Regions from separate parts of the Undibacterium sp. WLX3042 genome, predicted to be linked through region 2. Evidence: predicted binding sites of a transcription regulator. Region 2 holds the regulator's gene; the other holds the start of a gene.
What was found. Region 2 encodes sigma-54, which starts transcription at its own class of promoters, with help from an activator protein. Its sites were predicted from a motif close to TGGCANGNAANCTGCTTT; they were not measured.
Positions count from the first base shown of each region.

Region 1: a site for sigma-54 is predicted at 2,449-2,466, ahead of ACPAOP_RS08650 (ammonium transporter). Genes of this name have one in related genera too.

Region 1 covers NZ_CP186698.1:1,916,994-1,923,161, forward strand. The annotation lists tRNA gene ACPAOP_RS08640 (tRNA-Met) at 289-365, opposite strand; gene ACPAOP_RS08645 (NUDIX hydrolase) at 505-1,077, shown strand; gene ACPAOP_RS08650 (ammonium transporter) at 1,197-2,399, opposite strand; gene aat (leucyl/phenylalanyl-tRNA--protein transferase) at 2,589-3,305, shown strand; gene ACPAOP_RS08660 (arginyltransferase) at 3,323-4,051, shown strand; gene ACPAOP_RS08665 (quinone-dependent dihydroorotate dehydrogenase) at 4,191-5,240, shown strand; gene ACPAOP_RS08670 (aldo/keto reductase) at 5,289-6,168, shown strand, end outside.
Region 2 covers NZ_CP186698.1:318,526-324,693, forward strand. The annotation lists gene lptC (LPS export ABC transporter periplasmic protein LptC) at 1-306, shown strand, start outside; gene lptA (lipopolysaccharide transport periplasmic protein LptA) at 348-923, shown strand; gene lptB (LPS export ABC transporter ATP-binding protein) at 925-1,677, shown strand; gene ACPAOP_RS01430 (RNA polymerase factor sigma-54) at 1,689-3,170, shown strand; gene hpf (ribosome hibernation-promoting factor, HPF/YfiA family) at 3,280-3,624, shown strand; gene ACPAOP_RS01440 (enoyl-CoA hydratase/isomerase family protein) at 3,776-4,870, shown strand; gene ACPAOP_RS01445 (ABC transporter ATP-binding protein) at 5,222-5,950, opposite strand; gene ACPAOP_RS01450 (ABC transporter permease subunit) at 5,961-6,168, opposite strand, start outside.

The DNA.
Region 1 (6,168 bases), 1.6 Mb from region 2:
AAATAGTAATTACACGGGTTTAATAGATGTCATACAGCAGGACGAAGCAGCAATGAACTTGCTTCAACCCACAACTTTATGCATTTAATTTTGTCGCACCCCATTCAGGTGACGACGCCCATCAAGAGGGCAGATCAGGGTGTATTTGAGAGCACAAAAAAATAAGTGGTGCCCGACCCGTCAAATCAGTAGATGCTAGATTGTAGTCCATATTGTGGAACACAATCAAAAATAATCATCGTTCAAATAAAAAAAAGCCACGTAACAACGCGGCTTTTTTTGTAATTTTGGTTGCGGGGGCAGGATTTGAACCTACGACCTTCGGGTTATGAGCCCGACGAGCTGCCAGACTGCTCCACCCCGCGTCTGAAGGGATAAACTATACACGTTTTTGCTGCTTTGCGCAAATCTTTCGCAATGCAATGACAATTACCAGTCAAAGCACGCCAAACGCGCGATGAATTGATACACTGCTGAGACCGCTTAATTTTTTCACCATTTACCATGAAATTCTGTTCCGATTGCGCGGCTCCCGTCGAGCTGAAGATCCCCGCTGACGATACCCGCGAACGTTTCGTCTGCACGTCTTGCGGCGCCATCCATTATCAGAATCCCAAGATGGTAGTCGGCTCAATACCGGTATGGGAAGAGAATGGCGAATTGAAAATCCTGCTTTGCAAACGGGCGATCGCGCCACGCTACGGCTACTGGACTTTACCGGCAGGCTTCATGGAAAACAATGAAACGACCGCACAGGCAGCACAAAGAGAAACGGAGGAAGAAGCCGGCGCCAATATCCAGTTACACGACTTATTCTCTATTCTGAATGTGCCGCATGTGCATCAGGTACATCTGTTTTACCGCGCCACTTTACTGGATCTGAATTACGCAGCAGGCACGGAAAGTCTGGAAGTGCAACTGTTCTCAGAAAAAGAAATCCCGTGGAATGAGATTGCCTTCCCAACCATCAGCTATACCCTGAAATTCTTTTTTGAAAACTACAGCCGTGCCCAGCAAGGTGAATGCTACAAACTCTACGCGCATGACATCTTTAAACCGATGCGACAAGAGGATTAAGCGATACCACGCAAAGATGCTTCAAAATAAAAAAGGGTGGAAATTCCACCCTTTTTTATTTTGAAGCCTCACCTCTCTCGCTGATACTCCAGCACTGCGATCGCCATCTTCAGCAGATATTACCAACTGGATTCGCGCTCTGCCGTCGATGAAATTTTATGTATCGACAAATCAGCCCCCTCGAATTCCTGCTCAGGATCGAGACGGATGCCCATGGTTTTTTTCAACAAACCGTAAATCGCGTAGCCACCGGAAAATGCAATCATAATGCCGAGCACGGTACCAAAGACTTGCGACAACAAACTGACGCCGCCCAGCCCGCCCAGCATCTTCTGACCAAAAATACCGGCAGCCATCCCGCCCCACGCGCCGCACAAACCATGCAAAGGCCAGACACCGAGCACATCATCCACCTTCCATTTATTTTGTGTCCAGGTGAACATCCAGACAAAAATAGCACCGGCCACACCACCGGTGATCAGCGCCCCCAGAGGATGCATCAGATCAGAGCCGGCGCAAACCGCGACCAGTCCCGCCAGCGGGCCGTTATACACAAAGCCGGGATCATTCTTCCCCATCAGCAAAGCGACCAGCGTTCCGCCCACCATCGCCATCAGGGAATTAATCGCCACCAGACCATTCATCTTATCCAGCGTCTGTGCGCTCATGACGTTGAAGCCGAACCAGCCCACCGTTAATATCCACGCACCCAGCGCCAGAAACGGAATACTGGAAGGTGGGTGCGCCGCAATCGCGCCATTTTTCATATACCGGCCACGGCGCGCGCCCAGCAGCAGCACCGCAGGCAACGCGACCCATCCGCCAAAAGCATGCACCACAACAGAACCAGCGAAATCATGGAACTCCTCAGAAAAAGCCGCTTTCAGCCAGTCCTGAATGCCGAAGCGGTGATTCCAGGCGATGCCTTCAAACAAAGGATATAAAACACCGACCAGCACTGCCGTTGCAATCAGTTGTGGATAGAATTTAGCGCGCTCGGCAATACCACCGGAAATAATTGCCGGTATCGCTGCCGCAAAGGTCAGTAAAAAGAAAAATTTCACCAGCTCAAAACCATTCTTTGCCACCAGCACTTCAGCGCCGGAATAAAACTGGATGCCATAAGCGATGCTGTAACCGACAAAGAAATAAGCAATCGTCGATACCGCGAAATCGACAATAATCTTCACCAGTGCGTTGACCTGGTTTTTTTTGCGCACAGTGCCTAATTCCAGAAACGCAAATCCTGCGTGCATTGCTAGAATCATGATTGCACCGAGCAAAATAAACAAAGCATTGGCGCCATCGATTTGTACGTTCATGCTGATACCTCCCATTAAATGTGCACTTCTGAATTAATTTCACACAGATAAAGCAATAAACATTCCAATTTGGTGCAAACACTTTAAGTCATTGAATTTTATGGATAATATCAATTTAACACGCACCATGCACAAGCATTTTGTACGCCACAAAAGCGCAGTTTTAGTGCAAATGCAGAAAGGAGTGCGATGATTCCCTGGCTGGAAGCGGAAACGCCCTTTCCTGATGCGGCGGCGGCACTTACTGAGCGGGATGGTGCGGCTGGCCTTCTGGCAGCAGGAGCAGATCTGTCGCCGCAGCGCCTTTTAATGGCGTACAAACAAGGTATTTTCCCCTGGTTTTCTGAAGGCCAGCCGATATTGTGGTGGTCCACCGACCCGCGCATGGTGCTGCAAATATCGGACTTCAGAATTTCAGACAGTCTGAAAAAAAGCTTAAAAAAAATCCGTACCGATCCTCGCTGGGAAATCCGCTTTGACTCGGCTTTTGAACAAGTCATGCGCGCCTGCGCGGCACCGCGCAAAGATGGCAACGGCACCTGGATATCCGAAGACATCGTGGCGGGCTACTCCGGCCTGCATCAGCTCGGCTATGCGCACTCATCCGAAGTCTGGCTCGATGGTGAGTTAGTCGGCGGCGCTTACGGCGTTTGCATCGGTCGCATGTTTTATGGCGAATCCATGTTTGCACGGGTATCGAATGCCTCCAAAATTGCGCTGAGTCACCTGGTATTTTTCTTACGTGAACACGGAGTGAAAATGATAGACTGCCAGCAAGAGACCGCGCACCTTGCTTCACTGGGCGCAAAACCCATCGCCCGCGCCGAGTTTATCCGTTGGATAGCACAGGCGACCACACAACCGATGATCGAGGAATGGCAACCGCTGAGGGCGCTATATCAATGACAGCAAAGTAAATCACCGTGACGCAACTCAACGAACTTCCTTTTGCGAGCATACAGTTTTATGCAACCGCGCCCTACCCTTGCAGCTATCTGGAAGGGCTGGAGGCGCGCTCGCAAGTGGCGACACCGGCGCATCTGATTAATGCAGACACATATTCAGAACTGGTCAGAAAAGGTTTCCGGCGCAGTGGTATTTTCATCTATCGCCCGTATTGCGACGCCTGCCGTGCCTGCACGCCGGTCAGAGTCAGGGTGGATGAATTCAGCGAAAACCGCAGCCAGCGCCGGGCGTGGAAAAAACACGCGAATCTGACAGCACGCGTGACGACACTCGCGTATTCGCACGAACACTATGAACTGTATCAGCGCTATCAGAATCAGCGTCACACCGGCGGTGGCATGGATAACGACAGCCGCGAACAATATGCGCAGTTTCTGTTGCAAAGCCGGGTCAATACCCGTCTGGTTGAATTCCGCGACGAACACCATGTACTGAAAATGGTCAGTATCATCGACGTACTGAGCGACGGCTTATCATCCGTCTATACTTTTTTTGAACCGGACGACGCGACTGCCTCGTATGGCACGTACAACGTTTTATGGCAAATTCGGCAGAGTGAGGAATTAAAACTGCCTTACGTTTACCTTGGCTACTGGATTGCCGCCAGCGCCAAGATGGCTTATAAAACCAATTTCAAGCCGCTCGATGCACTGATGCATGGACACTGGCAAACGCTGTCAGCCTGACTGGCTGCAAACTACCCGAAAATCTACCAATAATGCCGACAAACAGCACAAATATACTCCCCCCAGTATTTTTTAAAACTCCCTATTTACGCTGACAATCAGGCATTTTTCTTATATACCCCCATTTTCTATCAATATCATGGCAAATAACCTACTTTACTCGCTGGCACGTCCGCTGCTGTTCGCAATGGAACCGGAAGCCGCCCACCACTTTGCGCTGCCGGCTCTGCGAGGTTTCTGCAAGCTCGGTCTTGGTGGTCTGATCAGCAAACCTGCCGACGATGTGCGCACCGTCATGGGGGTGCATTTCCCGAATCCTGTCGGGCTGGCGGCGGGATTGGATAAAGATGGCGCCTACATCGACGGGCTCGCCGCGCTGGGTTTTGGCTCGATAGAAATCGGCACCGTCACGCCGCGTGCGCAGCCGGGTAATCCGCAGCCACGCATGTTCCGCCTGCAAAAAGCAGAAGCGATCATCAACCGCATGGGATTCAATAACGGCGGCGTTGATGCATTCGTCAACAACGTACAGTCGTCACGCTTTTATCAGGAAAAACAAGGCGTCCTCGGCCTGAACATCGGCAAGAACGCCGACACGCCGATAGAACGTGCCGCCGAAGATTATCTGCACTGCCTGCAAAAAGTGTATCCGTACGCGAGTTATGTGACGGTAAATATTTCCTCACCGAATACCAAAAACCTGCGTCAGTTACAAGGCGCTGGCGAATTAGACAGCCTGCTGTCGCAACTGAAAGACGCCCAGCAACGCCTGGCCGATCAGCACAAACGTTACGTGCCGGTGGCACTGAAAATTGCACCGGATATCGATGCCGAGCAAATCAAAACGATCGCTGACACCCTGTTACGTCACAAAATAGATGGTGTCATCGCCACCAACACCACCATCACACGCGATGCGGTGCAAGGTCTGCCGCATGCAGAAGAAGCCGGCGGTTTATCCGGCAAACCGGTCTTTGAATTATCGAATCGCGTGATCCGCGCGCTGAAAGCAGAACTCGGAGAAGAATTACCTATCATCGGCGTCGGCGGCATTTTCTCCGGCGAGGACGCGGTAGCAAAAATACAGGCGGGCGCATCGCTGGTACAACTGTATTCCGGCCTGATTTATCAGGGCCCGGCGGTGATCAGAGAATGTGCCGCCGCGTTGCACAACGTACGCTCGTATTAATTTAAAAATGCTGGAACAATGCTTGATGAATAATCGTTGAGAGAAAAAATGCAAACAACACACCTCGGCAACAGTGATTTAAAAGTATCCAAAATCTGCCTCGGCACCATGACCTTCGGTGAACAAAACACCGAAGCTGAAGCACACAGCCAGCTTGATTACGCCTTGGAACGCGGCATCAATTTTATCGACACCGCAGAAATGTATCCGGTCATGCCCCGCGCCGAAACGCAGGGAAAAACTGAACAATACATCGGCAGCTGGCTCAAAAAATCCGGCAAACGCCGCGACATTATTCTCGCCACCAAAGTCGCGGGTCCGGCCCGTGGCATGCAATGGATACGGCAAGGTCAGAATGATCTGAATGCAGCCAATATCCGCGCCGCTGTTGATGCCAGCCTCAAGCGATTGCAAACCGATTACATCGATCTCTATCAGTTGCACTGGCCAAGTCGCAACGCACCTATCTTCGGACAAAAGCAGTTTGACCCGGCGCTGGAACGCCCGCATACCGCAATTGCAGAAACGCTAAGCGTATTGGATGAGCTGGTCAAAGCAGGAAAAATCCGCGCCATCGGCGTCTCAAATGAAACTTCATGGGGCGTCAGCGAATTTATCCATCAGGCGGAAAAGCTGCAGGCACCACGCATCGCGTCGATACAAAATGCCTACCATCTGATGAACCGCGCCTTTGAACAAGGGCTGGATGAAACCTGTTTCCGTGAAAATGTCGGCCTGCTCGCCTACAGCCCGCTGGCCTTCGGCCAGCTGACCGGCAAATATGCGGATGATCTGAATGCGCATGGCCGGCTGACCCTGTTCCCGCCAAGCTGGAGCCCGCGTTACACCCGTCCGCTGGTATTGGAAACGGCGAAGCGTTATGCCGATCTGGCACGGGCAAACGGCCTGACGCCCACCCAGCTCGCAC
Region 2 (6,168 bases):
AATGCAGCGCGTGCGGTTGTGGAACAGAAATCTGAGGTGCTGTCCCCAAAACGTACCGAAGATGTGGTGCATCTTTATGATCAGGTAAGAGTAGAGAGGCCACAAGGAATCAACTCCAGTTTTATGCGGGTAGAAACAGAATATCTGCAGTTACTGCCGGACTCCGACATCGTCAGGACGGACCAACGCATCAGACTGATCACGGATAACGGCGAAACCGATGCGACCGGTATGATCGCGAACAATGCGAATCAGGAATTGCGTCTGCTCAGTAAAGTGCATGCACGCCTGTTCAAACATAAATGAAAAAACATTCATCAACAACACAGACAAGACAGAGAGTAAACATGCGCCCCGAAAAAAAAACAGTGCATCTTGCGTTGAGCTCATGGATGTTAGCCCTGATGGCTTTACTGTCCGTATCCAGCGTTCACGCTGAAAAAGCAGACAGTCTCAAAGAAATGACGATAGAAGCAGACCAGTTTTTAAATAATGGCAAGACCAATGTCAGTACGTTTTCAGGTGATGTCGTGGTCGTCCGCGGCACACTGAAAGTCAGAGCAGAAAAAGCTGTTGTTACAAAAAGTGCCGATGAATTCCAGCATGTTGTACTGACCGCCAAACCTGGCGCAAAAATCACGTTTCGTCAGAAGCGCGACGGCGGGCCAGATCTTTGGGTGGAAGGCGAATCCGAAAAAGCGGAATACGATGAAAAAACAGAATTCGTAAAATTCCTGTCCAGGGCACAAATACGCTATCTCGACGGAAACAAAGTCACACAGCAACAAGAAGGAGAATTCCTTTCCTACGATAGTAAAAATGATGTCTTTGTCGGCGTCAATTCCAGCTCAGGTCAGGCAGTGTCAGGAGGCGGTCGCATCAAAACCACGATACAACCAAGAACTGAGAAACAGGCAAATTAAGATGGGATCAAAAGACAGCACGCTGACCGTCAAAGGTCTGCAAAAACGCTACGGTGCACGACAAGTTGTGCGCGATGTATCGCTGCTGGTAAAAAGCGGCGAAGTCGTCGGGCTGCTGGGACCAAACGGCGCAGGTAAAACCACCTCTTTTTATATGATCGTCGGACTGGTACCTTCCGACGCCGGCGAAATCAATATCGACGATACGAATGTTTCGGATTTACCGATACATCAGCGTGCCGTCCTCGGTCTGTCGTATCTGCCTCAGGAAGCATCAGTGTTTCGTAAACTGACGGTCGAAGAAAATATCCGCGCTGTACTCGAACTGCAAAAAGACAAAGATGGAAAATTTTTATCCGAGAAAAAAATCCGGCAACGTCTGGACAGCTTGCTGACCGATCTGCAGATAGAAAAAATCCGTGACAGTCAGGCGCTGGCTTTATCGGGCGGTGAACGACGTCGTGTCGAAATTGCGCGCGCACTCGCGACGAACCCGCGTTTTGTTCTGCTCGATGAACCTTTTGCCGGAGTCGATCCGATTGCAGTGATTGAGATTCAACGCATCGTCCGCTTCCTGAAAGAACGCGGTATCGGTGTGCTGATCACCGATCATAATGTCCGCGAAACGCTGGGTATCTGTGACCATGCCTACATCATCAATCAAGGCTCGGTATTAGCCAGCGGCAAACCCGACGACATCATTCAGAATGAGTCTGTGCGACGCGTCTATCTGGGAGAACATTTCCGGATGTAACGGGACGCATTATGAAACAAAGCCTGCAACTACGTACTTCTCAGCATCTTGCGCTGACGCCTCAACTGCAGCAATCGATACGGCTGTTGCAACTGTCAACGCTGGAACTGCATCAGGAACTGGAAACGCTGCTGATAGAAAATCCTATGCTGGAGCGTGTCGATGACCCTATGGATAATGCGGTCCGCCTGCTGGCGGATGGCGCCATCAACAATACAAGTACGACGCCGGATGCAGGCATGGAAAGCATCACGCCTTCTGAAAGCGCCGCGCCACAAGATGCTGCTGTCGAAGCTGATGTGCCGGTCAACGACAGCATCAGTGCCAACGAAGAAGAGTGGAGTTTTAACGATGCGCCTTCCGGTGCAGCTAACGCCGATGAAGATGAAGGCAGGCCTCAGCTCGAATCTACCCACATCAGCCTGCGTGACTATCTGCTGGAACAAATGCGCCTCACGCTCAGGGAAGCACGCGACCGCGCATTGCTGGAACTGATCATCGACACACTCGATGATAACGGCTACCTGACAGAAAGTCTGGAAGAAATTCACGCTGGTCTGCCACTCGAATTATTAATAGACGAAGAGGAATTATCGTTCGCGCTGAAGATGCTGCAGAGTTTTGATCCGCCGGGTGTCGGTGCGCGAAATTTATCAGAGTGTCTCGCGATACAGATCAGGCGCATGCCGAAAATTCCTTTTGTTACCCGCCGTCTTGCACTGGCACTGGTGGAAACACAGCTGACTTTGTTTGCACAAAGAGACTTCACAAAATTAAAAAAAATATTCGACTGCGATGATGAAGATTTGCGCGAAGCGCAGGCAGTCATACGGCAATGCGAACCACGGCCAGGTATCGCATTTGCCACCAGCAGCTCAGACTATGCAGTACCGGATGTGATCGTCAGAAAAAATGGTAATGGCTGGCAAGTGTTACTGAATCAGGATGTGATGCCGAAACTGCGCGTGAGCAGTATGTACGCCAACATCATGCGGCAGAATCGCGGCGAAACAGGACTTGGAACCCAGTTACAGGAAGCACGCTGGCTGATCAAAAATATGCGTCAGCGCTTCGAAACAATCTTACGGGTGTCACAAGCGATAGTTGAAAGACAACGTAATTTTTTTGCGCATGGTGCTGTTGCGATGCGCCCTCTTGTTTTGCGCGAAATAGCTGATACACTGGGTCTGCACGAGAGCACTATTTCTCGTGTGACGACTCAGAAATACATGCTGACCCCGCATGGGATGTTTGAGTTGAAATATTTTTTCGGCAGCCATGTTGCGACGGAAACAGGGGGTGAAGCCTCTTCCACCGCGATACGTGCACTCATCAAGCAGTTGATAGGAGCAGAAGACCAGAAAAGCCCACTCTCTGATAGCAAAATCGCAGACATGCTGGGTGAACAGGGCATGGTAATTGCCCGACGGACCGTAGCCAAATACCGTGAAGCCCTGAAAATACCGCCAGTCAGTTTGCGAAAATCTTTGTAAGCAGTCCTTGTAATCACGGTTTGAATTGCTATATATGATTTAGCTCAACGCCGTAAAATCAAAATGAGCTTATTGTTATTAGCAAGCAATATCACTAAAGGAGCACAGTATGAATCTCACCATCAGTGGACATCACGTTGAAGTCACTCCTGCCATTCGTGAATATGTACATACCAAGCTGGAACGTATCCGGCGTCACTTTGATCAGGTCATTGATCTGACCGTCACGCTGACCGTCGACAAGCTGAGCGAAAAAGAGAAACGACATAAAGCCGACATTGACCTGCATATCAGTGGTAAAAATATTCACGTTGAAAGTCTGGCGCATGATTTATACGCTGCGATTGATACACTGATTGATAAACTGGATCGTCAGGTGATCAAGCATAAAGATAAAGTTCAGGGTCACGATCGCGATGCGATCAAACATATCCCTGATCCGGCATCGGCATAATCGCCCGCCTCCCGTTATTTACGGAACACGAAAACAAGGACGCCAACAGCGTCCTTTTTTGTTATCTGTTTTTTGTTATTTTTGTCGTACTGACGAAGTGCAAACAGGAATAAAATGATTGCCCTGTCACGACTATGTTAATGGTATCTACATGAGCGAATACGTAATCACTTCCGTTAAAAATCAGATCGGCTACATCACTCTCGACCGTCCGAAAGCATTGAACTCTCTGTCACTGGAGATGGTGCGCGCACTCACCGCCACATTATTGGCGTGGCGCGACGATACAACTATCCGTGCCGTATTCATACACAGCAGCAGTGAAAAAGCATTTTGTGCCGGTGGCGACATCCGCTTTTTCTATGACGTCGGCACCGCTACGCCAACTGGTGACAGCGCCCTGCTCGAAGATTTTTTTACCGAAGAATATGCGTTAAATCATTTGATACATTTTTACCCTAAGCCCTACATCGCGTTGATGAATGGTGTGGTGATGGGTGGCGGTATGGGCATTGCGCAGGCAGGTGAAAATTGCCGTCTGCGTATCGTGACCGAACGTACCAAAATGGCGATGCCGGAAGTGAACATCGGTTTATTTCCGGATGTCGGCGGTAGTTATTTCCTGTCGCGAACACCGGGTGAAATCGGTACTTATCTCGGTCTGACTGGCGACATCATTGCCGCTGCCGATGCCTTATATGCAGGCCTCGCTGACGTCTATATCCCAACATCTGAACTGCCAGCATTACTGACCATGCTGGAGCGTACCGAAGCGGCAGATATACGCCTGGCGATACGTGAATTTGCTGCGCCATTTGCATCGCAGGCTGATCCGGCCAGCAGTAAACTTGCCAGCCAGCGCGCCTTGATCGATCAGTTTTTCAGCGGCAACAATGTGCTGACCATCGCAGAAAAATTAAGCAACAACAGCGATGCATTTGCTCAGCAAACACTGGTCACGATGGAGAAACGTTCGCCTTTACTGATGTGCGTCACGCTCGAACAACTGCGGCGCGGCGCACGTCAGAATGTGGCGGACTGTCTGCGCATGGAACGCGCCATGGTACGCCATTGCTTCAAACATGGCGAAGTGCTGGAAGGCGTGCGGGCCCTGGTCGTTGATAAAGACAATATGCCGCAATGGTCGCCTGCGCATCTGCGCGATGTGAGTCATGAACAGATCGCGCAATTCTTCACCGAAGTATGGCCGGCGTACGCACATCCGCTGCGGCATTTGCAGGGTTAATAGCGGACAGGTTTTAAAGCAATTTCACTTACAGATTTACTGACAGATTTGCCAGTACGTTTTTGCTGGCATCAGCACAGCAGCGCCCATCACGCAATAAAGTGATGGGCGCTTTTTCATGGAACGCTGCTTAAAAAATGTGGCTGTATTTCTATCGCATCCGTGTTTCAGCAACAGATCACGACAAATCAAGCAACGAAGTATCAGGAAATTCCATTCTGAGCATCAAATATACTCCCCCCAGTATATGTAAACCACCCTTATTTTCTGCTGACAATAGACCTATTTTATAAAAAAGAGGGGGAGTATATGCACTCCCCCTCTTTCGTTTTGACTTCTGACTTACTTCATTTAATGATGTGAGCCACCACCCAGATACGCTGCTTTCACTGCCGGATCGTTCTGCAATTTATCGGCCGGACCATGCACAGAGATGCGCCCGTTTTCGAGGACGTAGCCATAATCCGCAACAGCGAGTGCGGCTGCCGCAAACTGCTCGACCAGCAACATGGTGCGCCCTTCCTGCTTGAGTCGCTGGATGATGCGGAACACTTCATCGACCAGGATAGGCGCCAGTCCCATCGATGGCTCATCCAGCAATATCACTTCCGGATTCAGCATAACGGCGCGTGCCATCGCCAGCATTTGCTGTTCACCGCCGGATAAAGTACCGGCCAGTTGATGGCGGCGCTCACGCAGGCGCGGGAATAATTCCATCGCCTGCTGCAGATCGCTTTCGATATCACCGCGCGGACGCGAACGTGTGAAACGTGGAAATGCGCCCAGCAATAAATTATCTGTCACCGACATCGTCGCAAACACACGACGGCCTTCGGGTGAATGGGCAAGGCCAGCACGCGCGATTTTATGCGAATCCAAACCGGTCACATCTTTACCATGCAAGGTGACTGTCCCCTGTTTCGGTTTCAGCATGCCGGAAATCGCCCGCATAGTCGTGGTTTTACCTGCGCCATTCGAGCCGATCAGCGTCACCACTTTGCCCTTAGGTACGTCCAGCGAAATGCCATGCAAGACTTCCACCTTGCCATACGCCGCGTGTAAATTTGAAATACTTAACATACTGATCTCCTCAGGCGGTGGCGGTCGATGGGGCAGCAGACCCCAGGTCATCGCTGACGCTGCCACCGAGATACGCTTCGATTACTTTCGGGTCTGCCTGTACTTCGGCAGGCTTGCCCTCAGCAATTTTCTGACCAAAATCGAGCACGGTCACGGTATCGCAAATCGACATCACGACGTCCATGTGATGTTCAATCAATATGATGGTGATATCGTGC